Regions from separate parts of the Pseudarthrobacter sp. rb genome, predicted to be linked through region 2. Evidence: riboswitches for the same ligand, from Rfam matches in the RefSeq annotation. Region 2 holds a riboswitch; the other holds the start of a gene.
What was found. Region 2 has a riboswitch for S-adenosylmethionine ahead of ACWRN3_RS17680 (DUF1737 domain-containing protein). Riboswitches for the same ligand answer to the same signal wherever they lie in the genome.

Region 1 (4,568 bases), on a different contig from region 2:
TGCGGGTGGGCCCGATGCCGGAACCCACCGACGCGCCGCCGGCGGTCGGGTTGGAGGAGGTCACGAACGGGTAGGTGCCGTGGTCGACGTCCAGGAACGTTGCCTGGCCGCCCTCCATCAGGACTACCTTGCCCTCGTCCAGCGCGGAGTTCAGGACCAGGGTGCTGTCGATGACCAGGGGGCGGAGCCGCTCGGCGAAGGACAGGAAGTACTCCACGATCTCGTCCACCACAACGCTGCGGCGGTTGTAGACCTTGACCAGGAGTTCGTTCTTCTGGCGCAGCGAGCCTTCCACCTTCTGGCGGAGGATGGATTCGTCGAAGACGTCCTGGACGCGGATGCCCAGCCGTGCCACCTTGTCCATGTAGGCGGGGCCGATGCCGCGGCCGGTGGTGCCGATGGCGCGGCTGCCGAGGAAGCGTTCGGTCACCTTGTCCAGCACCTGGTGGTACGGGGCCACCAGGTGGGCGTTGGCGGAGACCCGCAGTTTTGAGGTGTCGGCGCCGCGCGCCTGGAGTCCGTCGATTTCTTGGAAGAGGGCCTCAAGGTTCACCACGCAGCCGTTGCCGATGATGGGAACAGCGTTGGGGCTGAGAATGCCGGCCGGCAGCAGCTTGAGTTCGTACTTTTCACCGCCTACGACGACGGTGTGCCCGGCGTTGTTGCCGCCGTTGGGCTTGACGACGTAGTCAACACGGCCGCCCAGCAGGTCGGTGGCCTTGCCTTTTCCTTCGTCGCCCCACTGGGCTCCTACGATCACAATTGCTGGCATGGGATCCTCCCCCATTCGTTCGGACTGCCCGGTCCTGCCACCAGGTGGCGGGCCCATGCAGCGCCGTTCATGAGAATGCCCCGAACATACCGGCCTTCGCACAGCCGCAGCACGGCGCAGCGAAGCAAGAGTTCCGGGGCTCTTACCACCCAAGTTTAGCCGATAGGGCACTTTGTCCACTGTTGTGGCCCGCCGCGGCCCTTTCTGCCAAAAGGCCGCGGCGGCCGGTGCCGTCTACTCGTCCTCAGCCTCCCCGGCGGGCCGGGACGTCTGTTCGGCGAGCGTGTTCCAGAAGGAGGTGTCGGCGTCGGCAATGGACCCGTCCGCGATGGCCGCGGCCGTGGAGGTCAGCGTGGTGACGGTCTGCTTGATCAGGTAGCCGTTGCTGCGCTGCCCGAGTGCATAGCCGTCCAAATAGTGGTCCGACATGCCGCGCATCTCGAAGAGCAGGGTGGCGATGCCGTACTCCACGGAGATGCCGTTGCGGCTGATGGTTTCGGTACTGCCGCCCTGGTACTTGCCCAGGTGTCCCCAGCCGGTGGAGTCGACGTTGTTGAAGACCACCGCGCCGAGCTGCTTGGATTTTTCGACGACGGCGGGGTCGGCGTTGGGGGTGGTGGGGTACAGGATGGAACCGGATACCAGCTTGCCGTCACGCTCCGCCCGGGTGCCCTGGTGGTGCAGGTCGATCATGTAGTCGATCCGGTATTTGCGCATGACGTTGTTGTGCAGCGCCTGGGTCTCCGGCTGGATCTTGGCCACATGGTCGCGGTTCAGGTCCACGCCCTCGGCGTTGTAGCGGGTGAGGTGGCGGTCCCCTTTGGCAAGGTAATTGTCCAGGGAGAAGTTCACGTCCCCCATGGCGCCGTCCGCATTGAGCATGGGCACCACCAGGATGTTCACACCTTTGAGGATGTCCGCGGATTTGCCGGTCGCCAGGTGCTTGATGAACTCCATGGCGCCCTCGGTGGTGAGCTGCTCGTTTCCATGCTGCTGGGTCAGGTACAGGATGGTGGGCTTGGCCGGGTCCGAAATGTACTTGACCAGGTGGATGTCGCGCCCCTTGATCGTCTGCCCGATGACCTCCAGCTCCATTGCCGGCTGGCGCGCGTCCTGGTCCTTCAGGAACGAGACCATCTGTTTGTACGTGGCGAGCTTGGACGTGGTGATCTGGCCGTTGCCGTCGTAGTTGGGGCCTTCGCCTACCGCGTGTGCCAGCGGGGCGGGTCCTGCGACGACGGCCAGCGCCAGGGCGCCGGAGACGGCGAAGGTCCCGAAATTTGCCAGGGATTTCTTCACAGTGCGTTACCTCTTTCGAGTGCATCGGGGTGCGCCGGCCAGCTCCGTCGCGGGCAGCGGCATGTGACCTCAGCCAACCAAGCTTAACGAAACCTGTCAATAACCTGAACAAAGGCTGTAAGCATGTTTTCGGCAGGGAAGCTTCAGACGCGACCTGTCGCGACATAAAGCGGAGCAGACTTGCCCCGGGGCAGGCCCATCTGGATTTATGTGAGAGTGAACCATCCGGAGCGGCCGAGAGACCTGGCTCGATGACGCCGCAGCAACCACGGTCCCGCAGGATTCCTGCCGGCCGAAGGTGCTACTGCCAGGACCGATGGAAAGGAAGATTCCAGCATGTCCCTGAACACCGACCACATCCGCGTCACCCACGCAGGATCGTTGCCCCGCACCCCGGAACTCATCGCGGCCAACGCCGCCAAGGAAACCGACGGCGTCACCCCTGAGTTCCTGGAACTCCTGGAGGCCTCCGTGGTGGAGGTGGTCCAGCGCCAGAAGGACCTCGGCATCGACATTCCCAACGACGGCGAATACGGGCACACGATGTCCAGTTCCGTGGACTACGGTGCCTGGTGGAACTACTCCTTCGCACGGCTGGGCGGCCTGGAGCCGACGAATGTGGACCGCTGGGCCGATGCGCAGGTGCACCGCTCTTCCCCCGGCAACATCGTCCTGACCTCCTTCCCGGACCGGCGGGACCGGCAGGCGTTCAACGAGGCCTACAACGATCCCTCGTCGGGCATCCTGTCCCACCGCAAGAGCGTCACGCAGCCCAAGATCGCCGGACCCCTGACCTACACGGGCCAGGACCTGGTGGCGTCGGACATCAGGAACCTGAAGACCGGCCTCGCCGCCGCCGGGTTGTCGGACGGCTTCGTAGCGTCCCTCTCCCCCGGCTCCTGCGCCCGTGTGGCCAACGAGTACTACACGTCGGATGAGGAACTCGTCTACGCGTGCGCGGATGCCATGCGGGAGGAATACAAGGCGATCATCGATGCCGGCCTCACGGTGCAGCTCGATGATCCGTCCCTGGCCGAGAGCTGGGACCAGATCAATCCCGAGCCATCCCTGGAGGACTACCTGAAGTTCATCCAACTGCGCGTCGAGGCCACCAACTGGGCCCTCCGCGACCTGCCCCAGGAACAGATCCGGCTGCACGTCTGCTGGGGTTCCTGGCACGGCCCGCACACCACGGACATCCCGTTCGCCGACATCATCGGCTCGGTGCTGCAGGTCAACGCCGGCGCTTACTCCTTCGAAGCGGCCAACGTCCGCCACGAACACGAATGGCGGGTATGGGAGGACACCAAGCTCCCCGAGGGCAAGGTGATCATCCCGGGCGTCGTCTCGCACGCCACCAATGTGGTGGAACACCCGGACCTGGTGGCAGACCGCATTGTCCGCTTTGCCGACGTCGTGGGCCGCGAGAATGTCATCGCCTCCACCGACTGCGGCCTGGGCGGCCGGGTCCACCCGCAGATCGCCTTCGCCAAGCTGGAGGCCCTCGGGGAGGGCGCCCGCCGGGCCACCAGCCGCCTCTGGTAGCTGCGGGAGGCGAAGCAAAAACCCGCCGGTTCCGTGCCCTGGCTGAATCAGGTGCACGGGACCGGCGTTTCGTTTCCCGGGGCTTGCTAAACTGGGTAAGGCCGACCAGGAATCGGCCCACCCCAATCAACCGCCGCTGATGTGTCGCGCCCCCGCGTGCCCATTTCCGTGGCGGCAGCAACGCCAATCCCCGCAGGAGAACCAGCACTTCATGACAGCCCTGGCACCCGAAACATTCCACGAACAGCTCATGAGCCGCCGCTACGACCCCAGCGTTGCTGCCGTTAACGAGCTGTGTGATTCCCTTCGGGAGACCAAGCCCGGAACCGTGGTCCCCTACGTGGATCCCATGCACGACGTGGAGGAATGCCGCATCATCAGCCTGTTCTCCAACATTGGCGAGGCGGACCCGTCCGGGTTCATCACCGCCGGGGACCAGGATGCCGCGACCCGCATGCTTGGCCTGCAGTGGAAGCTGGGCCTGCGCCCCGAGTACGTGATGCCGTGGAACGTCCACCCGTGGCACGTCCCCGGTGAGGCCAACGGAAAGTTCACTCCCGACCAGATCCAGGCAGGCCTGAAGCCGCTGCTGAAGTTCCTGGCACTGGTGCCCCGTGCCTCGGTCATCGTGGCGCACGGCACCGAGGCCAACCGCCTGGCCAACCTGCTGCTGAAGACCGAAGTGCCCCTGCTGTGGCGCCGCGGCCTGAAGACCTACAAGGTCAGGTCACTGAGCGGCCGCGCCTTCGCCGGTTCCCCGGCGCGCCAGGAGGAGTACCTCGAGGACATGCGTGCGGCCTACGCCGACGCCATGGCACGCACCGGAATCGCCAAGCCTTAAACGACCGACGGCGGGTGGTCACCTTTCCAGGAAAGGTAACCACCCGCCGTCGTCGTATCCAGGGGCCTCCGCCGCCGAGGGCTCAATGGCTCAGCGAAGCGAAGCCAGGGA
Region 2 (4,568 bases):
AGGTGGTTGACCACAACGAAGACTATGGCCAGACCGCGCAGCAGATCCACCCTCGAATCCCTGGTGGAAGGGTCCTGGTAGCTCCAGGACGTGGCGGTGTTGATCCGGCGGGGAATCTGCCACAGGGCCACCAGGAGGATGACCATGGCGGCAGCAAGGGTCCACGGGACGGCACCGGAGAGCGTATTGGCCCGCACGTAGGTGCCTGTGGACGCCACATCCGTGACAGGGCCGGTGACCATCGGTGATGCCTTCAGCCTGTCGAGCGCGGACTTGGCAACATCCGGGCTTCCCGTGAGCAGCCAGCTGATGCTTGCCACGCCGGTGTCCCGCGTGCTGGTCCGCTCGTCCCACACCACGGCGGCCGTCCCGCCGAAAGCGGGCGATGTGGCAGTGGCCACCACCTGGTCCCACCAGCCCGTCTTGATGTCCGCCTCGGGTGCCCCACCGGACGCAGGGCTGTAGAAGGCCGAGGTCTGCAGGAGGAATGGCTTTTTGCGTCCCTCGGCGTAGGTGCCGTAGAAGTTTTCGCTGCCGGATGCCGTCAGCATCTCCTGGAGTTCACCGGGACGCGGCGTGGTGTTGACGGCGGCCCCGCCGGAAGTGTCGTCGTGATAGGCGGTCAGGCCCACCCAGTCCACGGCGTCATCGCCGGGGTAATAGGGAGCATAGGCGCTGTCGCTTCCGTTCCAGGCCCCGTCCCCATTCGTATCCAGGAGGGAGAACCCCTCGCTTCCCGGCTCCGGGGCATTCCGGTTCCGTTCAAAGGGGTAGTCCTTGCCCAGGTAGGGCGCCCACACCATGGCGGCCCGGCCGCCGTCGTACTTCTTGAAGGCTGCCGCCACGGCCTGGAAGGTTTGCCGGTACGTGGCCGGCTGCTGGCCCCATGCCACCCAGCCGGTATTCATATCGGGGGCGAACCGGACCAGCAGTTGGCCTTTGAACCCCGACGCCAGGTCGCGCACTTGTGCTGCGAACGCTTCCGCCTCGGCGGTGCCGAGCTGGTCCAGGGGCACCGAGGGCTTCACCGTGAGCAGGGCGTGGGCGCCTTTGGCAGCAGTCTGCTGCAGGAAGCCGTCGATGTCGTTCCGCTCCGATTCGCGGTAGGGAATGGTGATGTCATGGCCGAAGACGGCAGGGCTGGCCCCCAGCCGGTCACTGAAGCCCGCAGCCGTATCCTCACCCCACTCGAGGACCGCCCCCAGCCAGGGCTTGCCCTTGTCCGGTGCAGCAGGCGCGGCGTGCGCCGGTCCGGCCGGGACCACCAGGGCCAGGAGGGCGATGATGGCCGCGGCGAAAAAGGCGGCGATGGAACGCGGACGGTTCCGCCGGATGGCGGCGTGGTGGTGCGATACGTGTGCCCGCATGCTGACAAGGACCCCCCGGTACTCATTGCTCTGGATACGGGGCGGCGCCCCCCCGGTAAGAACTTTATCGGCCCGCGGGCATTACCCGTGCCGTGACGCGGACGGCTCAATTACGGAACATGACGACGGCGGCGATGCGGCGGGGCGCGGCAGGTGTTACGTTTTTGGGGAGTAATGAGTACCGGTGCAAAGCCCTGACTTGCCGGTCGGCAACCCTCCCTTTCGCGGCGGGGTGCCTCAGGTGAATACTCGGCATATCGACCGATTCGAGCTGCAAGCGTGAAAGAAGGAGATCCGTCGTGTCCGACGCACCCGCCCCTGACGAAAAACTGTCCTACCGCCTGATTACCGGCGCGGACAACCGTGAATTCTGTGAGCGGATCTCCGCTGCACTCGCCGACGGCTATGTCCTGCACGGCAGCCCGGCGGCAACCTTCAACGGCACCACCGTCATCGTTGCGCAGGCAATCGTCCTTCCGGCCGCCATCGCCTCAGCCGATGCCGCCGTGGCGACCGCCGTGGACCAGCTCGATGCCGAATTTGAGGGCGAGTTCGACGGCGAGGGCCACGCATGAGCTACGCCGGAGACCTGACGCCGCAGGAAGCCTGGGCCAAGCTGGAGCAGGGCGCCATCCTGGTGGACGTCCGCACCGAGGGCGAATGGGCCCACATCGGCATCCCGGACACCAAAGCCACGGACAACGATCCCCTGTTCATCCAGTGGACCTTTCCCGGCGGTATCCCCAACCCCGACTTCGTCAGGGACCTGCAGGAGCAGGCGCCGGAGGATCCCCACGCGGAACTGCTGTTCCTGTGCCGGTCCGGCCAGCGGTCCATCGCGGCCGCAACTGCCGCCACCCAGGCCGGCTTCACCGCGTACAGCGTGCTGGAGGGCTTCGAAGGCGAGCCCGACCGCTACGGCGAGCGGACCGTCAATGGCTGGAAGAACCGCGGCCTCCCCACCAACCTCGGAAAGAACTAAGTGGCCTTCAACCCAGACGCCCCCGGCTGGAACCCCGACACCCAGGCAGTCCGCGGAGGCCTGGACCGCTCCAACTTCCAGGAAACATCCGAGGCCATCTTCCTGAACTCCGGGTTCGTCTACGAATCAGCCGCGGCAGCTGAACGCGCCTTCACCGGCGAGGACGAGCGCTTTGTCTACTCCCGCTACGGCAACCCGTCCGTGGCCACCTTCCAGGAGCGGCTCAGGCTGCTGGAAGGCACCGAAGCATGCTTCGCGACGGCGTCGGGCATGTCCGCCGTGTTCACCGCGCTGGGTGCCCTGCTGGCTGCCGGCGACCGGGTGGTGGCTGCCCGGTCACTGTTCGGTTCGTGTTTTGTGATCCTGAATGAGATCCTGCCCCGTTGGGGCGTGGAGACGGTCTTCGTGGACGGCCCGGACCTGGACCAGTGGCGCGAAGCCCTGTCCAAGCCCACCACCGCCGTCTTCTTCGAGTCCCCGTCGAACCCGATGCAGGAGATCGTGGACATCGCCGCCGTCAGTGAACTGGCGCATGCGGCCGGGGCCACCGTGGTGGCGGACAACGTCTTTGCCACTCCCCTGCTGCAGCGCTGCGGGGACCTCGGCGCCGACGTGATCGTCTACTCCGGCACCAAGCACATCGACGGGCAGGGCAGGGTGATGGGTGGCGCCATCCTGGGCACCAAGGAATTCATCGACGGACCGGTGAAGCAGCTGATGCGGCACACCGGCCCCGCGCTTTCCGCTTTCAACGCCTGGGTCCTGACCAAGGGCCTGGAGACCATGGGCCTGCGCGTCAACCACTCCTCGGCGACCGCCCTACGGCTCGCAGAATGGCTGGAGGAACAGCCGGCGGTGGGCTGGGTAAAGTACCCGCTCCTGAAGTCGCACCCGCAGTACGGGCTGGCGGCAAAGCAGATGAGTGCCGGTGGCACGGTCCTTACCTTCGAGCTCGCTCCTTCCGGCGGACGCACGGGCAAGGAAGCGGCGTTCGCGCTGCTGGACGGGCTGCGGATCATCGATATCTCCAACAACCTCGGCGATGCAAAGTCCCTGATCACGCACCCCGCCACCACTACCCACCGCGCCATGGGCCCGGACGGGCGGGCCGCGATCGGCCTGAGTGACGGCGTGGTCCGGCTCTCGGTGGGGCTCGAGGACCCGGAGGACCTTCTCCGCGACCTGGAACAGGCGCTGAAGCAGATCTAGCGGCGGCTAGGCCTGCCTGAGTCTCCAGCAGTATGTGGACCCTCTGGGCTGGGGGAAATGCGGTATCAAAGTTCAGCTTCGAAGGCGTACGACGGCGTCACGCGCCGGAGTGTGTCACGGACGCCCCACAGTTGCATGGGTTCCTTGCACCTGAAGTTCCCGAGCCGGCCGCAGGAGGCTCATGCCACCAATACCGTAATCCGAGGCGGCCAAATACAAATGTCGGTGCCTCGTTGGATGATGGCGGCATGGGAATCAGGGGTGGTGTCGGGGTGGTACTGGCGTCAATCGATGCCTCTGTTGCCGCCCTCGATTCGCTGAACAGTGAGGACTCTTTCCTTGCTGCCGGGGCCGGTGCTTGTGCCGGTGTGGATGCGTTGCAGCGGCGGTATGAGATCCGGCTGGAACGGCTGGAACTTCGGTCCCGACTTGCCGCGCAACTCAGCGCAGACCAGGCGCAGGACACTGCCGAGGCCGTGGAGTTCCAGCAAGCCGTGACCCCGCCGGACGCCTCCGTGCAGGACCGCACGTACGCGGACATGTCGGTGGTCGAGGAGATCGCCGGAGTCCTGACCATCAGCTCCGGCGCAGCAGGGGCATTGGTGGAGCAGTCACGGCGGATCTGCTCCCTGCCGCCCGTCATGAACGCCTTGGCCGCGGGCGCGATGTCGTGGCAGCACGCCCGCATCATTGCTGACGAAACCGAAGGCCTCACCTCCGGGGGCGCGGCGTCCCTGGTGACGCACTTCTTCGACCCGGCTGCGCCGAACCCGGCCCGGGGTGCCGCCCCCGGCGAACTCGTCCCGTCACGGTTCCGGGCCAAGGTCCGCGGGTGGCGGGAACGCCACCATCCGGAATCGATCGAGAAGCGCCATGCAAAGGGTGTGGCGGATCGGCGGATGGAATACACCCCCGACCGGGATGGCATGGCCTGGATCTCCCTCTACATGCCCGGGGACACCGCGCGCACCATCTGGAACCGGACCACCGCCACCGCCCGCGGACTCCAA

Region 1: linked by a shared signal. The riboswitch ahead of ACWRN3_RS17100 (cobalamin-independent methionine synthase II family protein) and the one ahead of ACWRN3_RS17680 (DUF1737 domain-containing protein) in region 2 are both predicted to bind S-adenosylmethionine.

The regions. Positions count from the first base shown of each region.
Region 1 covers NZ_JBWJAR010000014.1:62,400-66,967, forward strand. The annotation lists gene ACWRN3_RS17090 (adenylosuccinate synthase) at 1-772, opposite strand, end outside; gene ACWRN3_RS17095 (M14 family zinc carboxypeptidase) at 1,007-2,071, opposite strand; SAM riboswitch class I at 2,290-2,394, shown strand; gene ACWRN3_RS17100 (cobalamin-independent methionine synthase II family protein) at 2,408-3,616, shown strand; gene ACWRN3_RS17105 (uracil-DNA glycosylase family protein) at 3,828-4,457, shown strand.
Region 2 covers NZ_JBWJAR010000015.1:77,099-81,666, reverse strand. The annotation lists gene opgC (OpgC domain-containing protein) at 1-1,367, opposite strand, end outside; SAM riboswitch class IV at 1,538-1,653, shown strand; gene ACWRN3_RS17680 (DUF1737 domain-containing protein) at 1,667-1,942, shown strand; gene ACWRN3_RS17675 (rhodanese-like domain-containing protein) at 1,939-2,349, shown strand; gene ACWRN3_RS17670 (O-succinylhomoserine sulfhydrylase) at 2,350-3,558, shown strand; gene ACWRN3_RS17665 (HNH endonuclease signature motif containing protein) at 3,807-4,568, shown strand, end outside.